3 regions of the Dyella ginsengisoli genome follow, and region 3 is predicted to be linked to each of the others. Evidence: predicted binding sites of a transcription regulator. Region 3 holds the regulator's gene; each other region holds the start of a gene.
What was found. The regulator FliA, encoded in region 3, starts transcription of late flagellar genes. The targets are predictions, from matches to a motif close to TAAAGTTTNNCNNNCNNNGGCCGATAA.
Positions count from the first base shown of each region.

Region 1: the regulator FliA is predicted to act here: its motif matches at 1,874-1,900, upstream of ISP17_RS13965 (methyl-accepting chemotaxis protein).
Region 2: the regulator FliA is predicted to act here: its motif matches at 1,644-1,670, upstream of ISP17_RS07625 (chemotaxis protein).

Region 1 covers NZ_JADIKM010000003.1:821,789-825,058, forward strand. The annotation lists gene ISP17_RS13955 (TOBE domain-containing protein) at 1-320, opposite strand, end outside; gene ISP17_RS13960 (OprO/OprP family phosphate-selective porin) at 493-1,653, shown strand; gene ISP17_RS13965 (methyl-accepting chemotaxis protein) at 1,930-3,270, shown strand, end outside.
Region 2 covers NZ_JADIKM010000002.1:138,376-141,645, reverse strand. The annotation lists gene flgA (flagellar basal body P-ring formation chaperone FlgA) at 1-237, opposite strand, end outside; gene ISP17_RS07630 (methyl-accepting chemotaxis protein) at 237-1,544, opposite strand; gene ISP17_RS07625 (chemotaxis protein) at 1,720-2,637, shown strand; gene flgB (flagellar basal body rod protein FlgB) at 2,886-3,270, shown strand, end outside.
Region 3 covers NZ_JADIKM010000001.1:1,116,674-1,119,943, reverse strand. The annotation lists gene ISP17_RS05040 (protein phosphatase CheZ) at 1-516, opposite strand, end outside; gene ISP17_RS05035 (chemotaxis response regulator CheY) at 513-920, opposite strand; gene ISP17_RS05030 (RNA polymerase sigma factor FliA) at 989-1,723, opposite strand; gene ISP17_RS05025 (MinD/ParA family protein) at 1,725-2,717, opposite strand; gene flhF (flagellar biosynthesis protein FlhF) at 2,714-3,270, opposite strand, start outside.

The DNA of each region.
Region 1 (3,270 bases), on a different contig from region 3:
AGCACGCCGAGCTGCTGCATGAAGCGCTCGTGCTGCACCGCCACCTCCCGAAACACCTCCACCAGTTGCCGGCCACGCGCGGTCAGCTGCGTTCCGCCACCGCGCCGCCCGCCCGTGGCCCGGGTCACCAGCGGCTCGTCGGAGAGGTTGTTGATCGCGTCGATCGCGTCCCACGCGCCCTTGTAGCTCATGCCCACCGCGCGGGCAGCCGCGCTGATGCTGCCGGTTTCGGCAATCGCTGCGAGCAGCTCGATCCGGTCGAGTCCGCCCACATGGCGATCGCCCGCGTGCAGCGACAGCATGCCCTTGAGTTCGAACATCGATACACCGCTTCCGCGCGCCGGCCGGCGCCAAGGTCGAGTGTAGCGAGTCGTGCGCCAACGCCGCAGCACCAGGCGGCCCGCGCCGCCATCCGATCGGCCGCCTGGCCCACTGCCACCTCCGGATCCGCACCGATGAGAATGAAAGCCGCTCCAGCTCGCCCCCGTTGCGCTGGCGTTGATCGCCTCGACCGCGGCTCACGCGGCGTGCCATCAGCCATACGGTCCTGCTGGCGACTGGCCCACCCATCATGTGTTCGACGACGGCACGGATCTCGGCCTGGCCTTCAAGTACCAGTACGACGTCGATCGCTTCCTGGACGACGGCGGCCGCTTCCGGGACGCGCACACCAATCGCCGCAAGGAGCTCGGCGTCTTGCTCAAAAAGAAGGGCGTCTACAGCGCCACCGCCGTGTTCGACTTTCAGGCCAGGAGCTGGCTCGACGTCTACGCCCGCGTGCAGACCAGGGCATTGTTCGGCACCGATGCCGGCGCGATTCGCGTCGGCTATGCCAAGACTCCGGTGGGGTTCGAGGGCAACACCGGTACCGGCTCGACCACCTTCCTCGAAACCGCGCTGCCGACCCAGGCGATCTACGCCAGCCGTCGCATCGGCGCAGACTGGGCGATGCTGCGCCCGCACTGGCTGGTGGATGCGGGCTACTACTGGGGCGGCGACCTGCAGGGCGATTCGGACGGCCATATGGCCGCCGCGCGCGCTGCATGGACGCCACGCAGAAGCGCCGGCGACGTGGTTCATCTCGGGCTTTCGGCCTCGCGCGAAACGCCTCAGGGCAGCACCGACGGGCGCGGCCTCCACAGCGATCCGGCCGCACGCCTGCGCGCCAGGCCGGAGGTGGGGCTGACCACGCTGAGGCTGGTCGACTCGGGCAAGCTCGCCCCCGTCGACAGCATCGACCGCCGAGGCGCCGAGGCGCTGTGGATCGGTGGTCCGTGGTCGGTGCAGGCCGAGTACCTAGACGCCCGGGTCACGCTGAGGAATGGGCGCCCGCGCTACCACGCCGATGGCTACTACGCATTCGCCAGCTGGGTGTTGACCGGGGAATCGCGCAGCTACGCCAACGGCAACGTCGGCGACGTCAAGCCGACGGGCGCGGCCGGCGCGGTCGAACTGGCCGTGCGCTACAGCGAGCTGAACCTCGACGATGCATCGCTGCCCGGCGGCAGGGAGCACGACTGGACGGTCGGCGCCAACTGGTACATCAACCGTCATCTCAAGCTGCAGGCGAACTACGTGCGGGCCCGCAGCGACCGGCGCGGCCTGGTCGTCGATCCGGACGTGGTGGAGGCGCGCGTCCAGATCAGCCTCTGATCGCAACCGATCCGGGCGGGCCGTCGTCGTGGACGACCACCCTTCCAGCGCCGCCGGGCGTTGGCCGCGAAAGGCGACCGGCACGGTCATGCAGTTGTCTTCTGCGTCCTGCACGATCGGCGGATATCCGGCTGGCCCGCAGGCCGATGCGGCCGCCTCGGCGAGCTTGAAAGATATATTTCAAATAATTGAAATATAAGAGAAATATTTGAATTTTCACTCAAGTTCACGGCGCAATAGCCGTTAGGCATGAAACCGTCCGCCTCGCGTGCTCCCATGTCCCTGCGCCTCCCCACGATCCGTCTCCGACTTCCGTTCCCGCGCGCCTCGTTCGGTGCGCGGCTCGTCGCCCGACTGGCCGGCACGATCGGCCTGCTGCTCGGCATCTGCCTGATCGCGGCCTTCCAGCTGGGACGGGACGATGTGCGCCTGCAGGGCGTGGTGTCCGACACGCTCGCTCCGGTCGCCGAAGTCGGCCGCATCCAGAACGACTACAACGACATCCTGCAGACGGTGACGCACGCCGCGCTGACCGAGCTGCCTTCCTCGCTCGACGATGCCGTGACCCAGATCGGCGCACGCCGCGTCGACATCAAGAAGCACTGGGCACCGCTGGAAGACAGCGGCCTCGGCAGCACGCAGAAGCAGCTGCTGGGGTTGATCGAACTGCATCGCGTCGCCGTGGACCAGGCCGTCGACGAGACCCTGGGCCTGCTCAAGGCCGAGCAGTACGACCTGGCGCGGCTGAAGGTTTCCAACGACCTGCAGGACGCGTTCGGCCCGCTCAAGAGCGACTTCTCAAACCTGTTCTCGCTGGCGCTTTCCGAGGGCGAGGCGCAGGCCGCCAGCCAGCATGTGGCGAACCGTCGTGGCCTCTATGGCCTGCTGGGCATGGTGCTGGTCGCGCTCGGGCTGACGCTTTGGATGGACTTGCGCCTGATGCGTTCGCTGACCGCGCGGCTCGCCGTCGCCACGCGGGTCGCCACGCGCATCGCCCGGGGTCGGCTGGGCGAGCCGGTCGATCCGGGCCACGACGACGAGATCGGCCGCTTGCTGCAGAGCCTCGACGGCATGGATCGCCAGCTGGTCGCGGTGGTCCGGCAGGTGAGCGAACGGGCCAGCGCGCTCGACCACAACGCCACCGGGATCGCCGAGGGCAACGATGCGCTGAGCCAGCGCACCGAATCGCAGGCGCTGCACCTGGAGCGCACGGCCGGCTCGATGGCGCGCATCGCCGCCTCGCTCGCCGAGAGCGAACACCTGGGCCGCAGCGCCGACCGCGCCGCCGAGGAGGCCCGCACGCATGCCGCACAGGGCCGGGCCGCGGTGAGCGAGGCCGCCGGCTCGATGGCCGAGATCGACCGCACCAGCCGCAGCATGGGCGACATGCTGGACCTGATCGACCAGGTCGCCTTCCAGACCCGGCTGCTCGCCCTCAATGCCGCCGTGGAAGCCGCGCGTGCCGGCGAGCACGGGCGCGGTTTCGGCGTGGTCGCCACCGAGGTGCGCGGGCTGGCCCAGCGCTGCAGCGAGGCGGCGCGGGACATCCGCGGCCTGGTCACCGCCAGTGACGAAGCCGTGCGCAGTGGCCTGGACCGCGTGGCCCGCACCGGCGAG
Region 2 (3,270 bases), on a different contig from region 3:
TGGCGGCAGGTTCGGCGGCAGGCTGGCCGTCATGGCGCTGCGGCAGTCGGCCAGGTCGAGGCGCGCATCCACCGGTGTGGCGCTGGCCTCGACCCGGTTGCCGGGCAGGCTGTACTGCGCCACCAGCCACTGCCGGGCGAACGCACTGATCGGCTCGTCGCCGGCGCGCGCGGGCATGGCCGCGGCGACGCCGCCGATACCCAGCAGGCAGCCCAGCAGGGCGGCGGCGCGCGGCATCAGCTCTCGGCCGCCAGCAGCTGCGCGAGCTGGCTCACCAGCGCCTCGCGCTCGGATTCGAGTTCGCCGGCCAGCGCGCCGGCTTCGGCTTTCTTGCCTTCGCACAGCAGGCCGACAAAGGCGTTGCCGCGCTCGCCCAGCCGGGTGCAGCTCGCCTGCATGCCGGACACCGCCGGATGGCCGGGGTGCTGGGCGAGCAGCCGCGCCAGCGCGCGCTGCAGCGCGCTGGTGTCGAACCAGCGGCGGTCCAGTGCGGCCGGCTCGGCCAGCGCCAGTTCCATCGCCTGGCGCATGCCCTGGGCCGACTCGCGCACGGTGAGGCTGAGGCTGGCCGGATCCTTGCCGCTGAGGCTTTCCAGCCACTCCAGCCCGAGCCGCTGCGAGAGCAGGGCGGAGCGGGCCAGTACTTCGGCCTGTCGGCGCGCCTCGGTGCCGCGGCGCTGCAAGGCGCCCAGCGTGGCCTGCGTGCCGGTGGCGCGCACGTGCTGGGCATCGTGGTTCTGGCGCAGCGTGCCGATGCGCTCGCGCGCCAGCTGCAGCGCGGTGGCGCCCTGTTGCAGCGAGGCGTCGGCCTGGCCGATGCCCTGCTGCGCGCGTTCCAGCCGCAGCATGCCCTGGCGCACGTCGCCGTCGAGCTGCAGCGAGAATTCGCCGATCGAGCCGGTGACGGTTTCGATCTCGGTGGTGGCGAGGGTGGTCTTTTCGGCGAGCTGCTTCACCTCGTCGGCGACCACCGCGAAGCCGCGGCCGGCCTCGCCGGCGCGGGCGGCCTCGATCGCCGCGTTTAGCGCGACCAGGTTGGTCTGGTGGGCGATCTCCTGCACCACGCCGGTGAGCTTGCGGATCTGCGCGACCTGTTCGGCCAGCTTGTTCTGGTTGCGGTTCATCGCAGCCATCGCGCTGCGCAGCAAGCGCAGCTGGCCATCGAGCTCGCTGACATTGCCGGCGCCGGCGTGGCTGGCCTGGTCGGCGTTGTCCAGGCTGGCGGCGACCTGCTGCAGGCCCGTCGAGATCCCGGCGCTGCCGTCCGTCAAACGCCCGACGCTGTCGCGGCATTCGCGGGCGGAGTCTTCCAGGGATTTCTGTTCGTGCGCGAGCTGCTGGGCGGCACCGAGCAGCAGGCTCTGCTGTTCGATGGTCTGCAGCGCGACGGCCGCGGGCGGACGTCCGGCCGCCAGCTTCAGCAGCGGCGCCAGCGCCAGCGCCAGCCGGGGATGCTGATCACCGAGCCGGGCGAGTTGTGCCTCGTCGCCGACGGCGGCGGCCTGGGCGAAGGCGGCCAGATGCTGGCTGCGGATGAAGCTCATGGACGGACGTTTCCTTTTCAGGTGGCAAGCGGGGGATCGACCGCCGGCGACGGAACTTGAGCAAGCAAGGCACATGCCATGGCGCCGTGCCGCGTCCGCTCAAGCCGCGCCGGCCACCGCCGATAGCCGCTGATCCACCGCGCGTGCGGTGCAGCTTGCGAAAGGGAAACCCGGCATGAGCGGTGCGTTGTTGGAGAGCGTGGAGCGGCACACCCGGCTGGCGGGCCACAACCGCGTGGCGATGCTGCTGTTCCGGCTGGGCGATGCGCAGCTGTTCGGCATCAACGTGTTCAAGGTGCGCGAGGTGCTGCGCCGGCCGCCGCTGGAACGCATGCCCGGCGCGCACGAGCTGATCGCCGGCAGCTGCGACTACCGCGGCCAGACCATCGCGGTGATCGACCTGGCCGCCGCGCTGGGTTATCCGCCGCTGAAGGACGTCGCCTCGGCGCACCTGCTGGTGACCGAGTTCAGTCGCACCGTGCAGGGCTTCCTGGTGGCCGACCTCAAGCACATGGTGCATTGCGACGGCAGCGCGCTGGTGACGCCGGAGCCGGCGCTGGGCTTCGGTACGCGGGTCAACGCGATCACCCGCGTGGACGGCGCGCTGGTCGCGGTGGTGGACGTGGAACACGTGCTGGCCAGCATCCACGGCGTGCCGGGCGAGCTGTCCGCGCACATGCAGCGGGCCGTGGACGGCCACGCCATGCACCCGCGCCGCGTGCTGGTGGCCGACGATTCGCTGGTGGCGCGGCGCCAGATCGAAGGCGTGTTCCGCCAGATGAACATCGAATGCGTGATGGTGGAAGACGGCGTGCGTGCACTGGAGAAGCTCCAGGAGCTGGCGGGAGTGGAGCCGGCCGAGCGGGTGCATCTGGTGGTGTCGGACATCGAGATGCCGCAGATGGACGGCTACGCGCTGACCCGCGCGATCCGCGAGACGCCCGCCCTGCGCGGACTCAAGGTCGTGCTGCACAGCTCGATCAGCGGCATGTTCAACGAGGCGATGGTGAAGGAGGTCGCCGCCGACCGCTTCATCGCCAAGTTCCAGCCGGACCTGCTGGCGCAGGCGGTGCTGGATCTGTTGCCGGGGTGAGATGACCCAGGGCCGCTGCAAGGGCGCGGCCCTGTAGGACCGCACCTCGCCCTGTAGCGGCATCCGTCACTCACCCGGTGGCCTCCTGCCCGCGGCGAGGCGGTCGGGCGCTGCGTCGGTTTTCCGACTTCGCCCCCGCAGCGTGAATCCGGCGCCGGGTGCAAACCCAGCTCCTGCAACGCTTTTCGCCCCGTGGCACGCGAATTGCCTCAAGCCCCCTGCGGTCCGATACCGCGCGGAGGCAAGCCATGAGTGCACCCATCGACAACCTGTTCGGCATCCACACCCAGGCGCTGGGTCTGTGGCAGCGCCGCAGTGAAGTGCTGGCCGGCAACCTGGCCAATGCCGACACGCCCGGCTATCAGGCGCGCGACGTGGATTTTCGCAGTGCGCTGATGCAGGCCAGCGGCCAGTCCGAAGGGCTGGCACTGAGCACGCCCACCGCCGGCCAGGTCGATCCGTCCGCGCAGGCGGCCGACAAGCTGATGTGGCGCAACCCCACCCAGCCCAGCATGGACGGCAACACCGTCGACGAGCAGGTCGAGCAGGCCAACTTCGCCGCCAACGGCGTGCACTACCAGGCCAGCCTGGCCTTCATCACCGCGCAGATCCGCATGCTGCGCACCGCGATCA
Region 3 (3,270 bases):
CACCGAGCCGATGAAGGCGACCACCTTCTTGATGCGCTGGCCGGAGAGGTCCTGCCAGGACTGCGCCATCACCATGTCGTTGAGGCCGGCGTTGCAGCTCTGCGCGAAGGCGCTGGCCTGCTGCGCCAGCGCGCAGACGGCGTCGCTGCCGGCGGGATCCGTGGCGAGGATGGTCGCGGCGTTGTGCGCCAGCGCCTCGGCCTCCGGGCGGGTGCGTTCGGCGAAATCCAGCGTGCGGTGCGCGGCCTGCGAGCTCATCTCCAGCACGTCCTGCAGGTGCTTGCGCGCGTCGGTGACGCTGTCCGGATAGCCGTCCTGCACCAGCTCGCCGCCGAGGCGACGCACGGCGTCGTGCAGGTCGCGGGCCAGCAGGCCGAGCGCGCGGAACAGCTTCTGCTCGCGCTGGCGCACGATGGAATCGAGCGCCTGCTCGAAGGCCGGGCCATCAGGGCTGTTGAGCAGCTCGTGCAGCTCGTTGGGCAGCGCGTCGGGGGTGAGGGTGAGTTGGGCGCTCATGCGGAAGCTCCTGCCGCGGCGAGCCGCTCGAAGATCTTGGTGAGTTTTTCCTGCAGCGTGGCGGCGGTGAACGGCTTGACGATGTAGCCGTTCACGCCGGCCTGGGCGGCGGCGATGATCTGGTCGCGGTTGTTCTCGGCGGTGACCATCAGCACCGGCAGCCCCTTCAGCGAGGCCTCGGCGCGGATCGCGCGCAGCAGGTCGATGCCGGTCATGTTGGGCATGTTCCAGTCGGTCACGACCATGTCGAACGGCTGGCTCTTGAGCATCACCAGCGCGTTCTCGCCGTCGTCGGCCTCCTGGATCAGCTGGCCGGAGAAACCCAGCTCCACGAGCAGGTTCCGCACGATGCGGCGCATGGTGGAAAAGTCGTCCACCACCAGGATCTTCATGTTCTTGTTCAAGCCCGTCTCCACTTGCACGATGGGTCGCCGTGCGCCAGCCCGTAGGTAAGTTGTGTTGCCCGCGTTGCTCAGTCGTCGTCGCGCCAGCCGGTCATGCGCGCGCGCAGCCGGATGATCGCCTGGCCGTGGATCTGGCAGACCCGCGACTCGGTGACGCCGAGCACCGCGCCAATCTCTTTGAGGTTCAGTTCCTGCTCGTAGTACAGCGACATCACCAGCTGCTCGCGCTCGGGCAGCGTGGTGATCGCATCGATCAGCGCCTGGCGCATGCCGGTCTGCTCGATGTCCTCGGCGGGAGTGAGCGTGCTCGAATCGGCCACGTCCATTGCCGGGCTGCCGTCGCCGTCGTCCGGCGCCGTGAGGCTCAGCAATCGGGAGCTGGCCGCATCGGCCAGCACCTGGTGGTATTCATCGGCCGTCAGCCCCAGCCGTTTCATCACCTCCGCGTCGTCGGCATCCGCACCGGTCTCCACCTCGATCTGGCGCACCACCTCGGCTACTTCGCGCGCCTTGCGATGCACCGAGCGCGGCGTCCAGTCGGTCTTGCGCAACTCGTCGAGCATGGCGCCACGGATGCGGATGCCGGCGTACGTCTCGAAGCTGGCCGAACGATCGGTGGCGTAGTTACGCGACGCCTCCAGCAGCCCGATCATGCCGGACTGGATCAGATCGCCCACGTCGACGCTGGGCGGCAGCCGCCCCATCAGGTGATAGGCGATGCGCCGCACCAGCGGCGCATGCGTCTTCACCAGTTCGTCGGCGCTTTGCCGTTGAAGTTGCAGGTATTCGGTTGCCACGCTCATCTCACCACCCCGTCGCCGGTGCAGCCTGACCACTGAAAAATGCGATGCGGTCGAGACCCGGGCGATCGGGTTCTGCCCATGTAACGGCCGCACCGGCCAATTGCTTGAATGCCTGCGCCGAACGGCTGCCCGGCGCCACATCCACCACCGCGTTCTGGCGGCGGATGGCCTGGCGCAGGCGCTCGTCCTGCGGCACCCAGCCCATGAAATCGAGCATCACGTCGAGGAAGCGGTCGGTGACCCGCGCCAGCTTCTGGTGCAGCGCCTTGGCCTCGCCGAGGTTGCGCACCATGTTCGCCACCATGTGCAGGCGCTTCACGCCGAAGTCGCGGCTGAGCACCTTGGCCATGGCGTAGGCGTCGGTGATGGAGGCGGGCTCGTCGCACACCACCAGCACCACGTCGTCGGCCGCGGCGGCGAACATCGCCACCGAGTCGGAGATGCCGGCGGCGGTATCCACCAGCAGGAAGTCGGGCACCTGGGGCAGCTCGTCGAAGGCGCGGATCACCGCGGCCTGCTCGCCGGAGCCCAGCTGCGCCAGCCGGCGCGCGCCGGAGCCGGCGGGAATCACCTTCAGCCCGTGCGGCGCCTCCAGCACCAGGTCGGACAGGCCACACAGGCCGTCGAGCATGTGGCCCAGGTGACGCGAGGGCGCCAGGCCGAGCAGCACGTCGACGTTGGCCAGGCCCATGTCGGCATCCAGCAGCATCGTCTCGTGGCCCATCATGGCCAGCGTCATGCCCAGGTTCACCGCCACCGTGGTCTTGCCTACGCCGCCCTTGCCGCCGCACACCGCGATGGTGCGGCAGCGCTGGCGCGTGGGGCGCCGGTCGAGGTTGGCCGCCTGCGTCGGCGCGTGGTGGACGACGGGTGGCGCGGCCATCTCGGTGAGCGACGAAACCATCTGCTTGAGTCCCCAGGCCTGATTCTTGATGAAGGCGCGCTCTTCCAGCGTGCCGGCGGAAAACGATGCGGGCGACAGCACGGCGCTCATGCGCTGGCCACCGCGAAACCGAAGCGCTCGGCCAGCGCGCTGTCGTCCAGCGTGGGGGCCGTGGCGGCGGATGTCTTGAGTACGTGGGCGGCGCGCAGCACCAGCACGCGGGCGTCGGCCACGGCGAGGTCTTCGGGCACGCGCTGGCCGTCGGTGGTGTAGTCCAGCGGCAGCTTGTGGCGGATCAGCACCGACAGCGCGCCGCCGAGGCTGGGCGCTTCGTCGAGCTTGGTGAACAGCACGCTGGCCGGAGCCAGCGGCATGTACGCGCGCACCGATTCCTCCAGCGACTGCGCCTGCGCGTTGGCGGCCAGCACCAGCGAGATGCGCAGCGCGATGCCGTCGCTATGGGCGACCTCGTTGAGCACGTCCATCTGCTGCTCCAGCCGCGGATCGGAGCCGGACACGCCGGCGGTGTCGATCAGCACGGTGTGCTTGCCCTTGAGCATCTCCAGCACCTGGCGCAGGCTCGCCGCGTCGTCGGCCGGGTACACGCGCACGCCGAGCAGGCGGCCGTAGTGCTCCAGCTGCGCGGCGGCGCCGATGCGGTAGT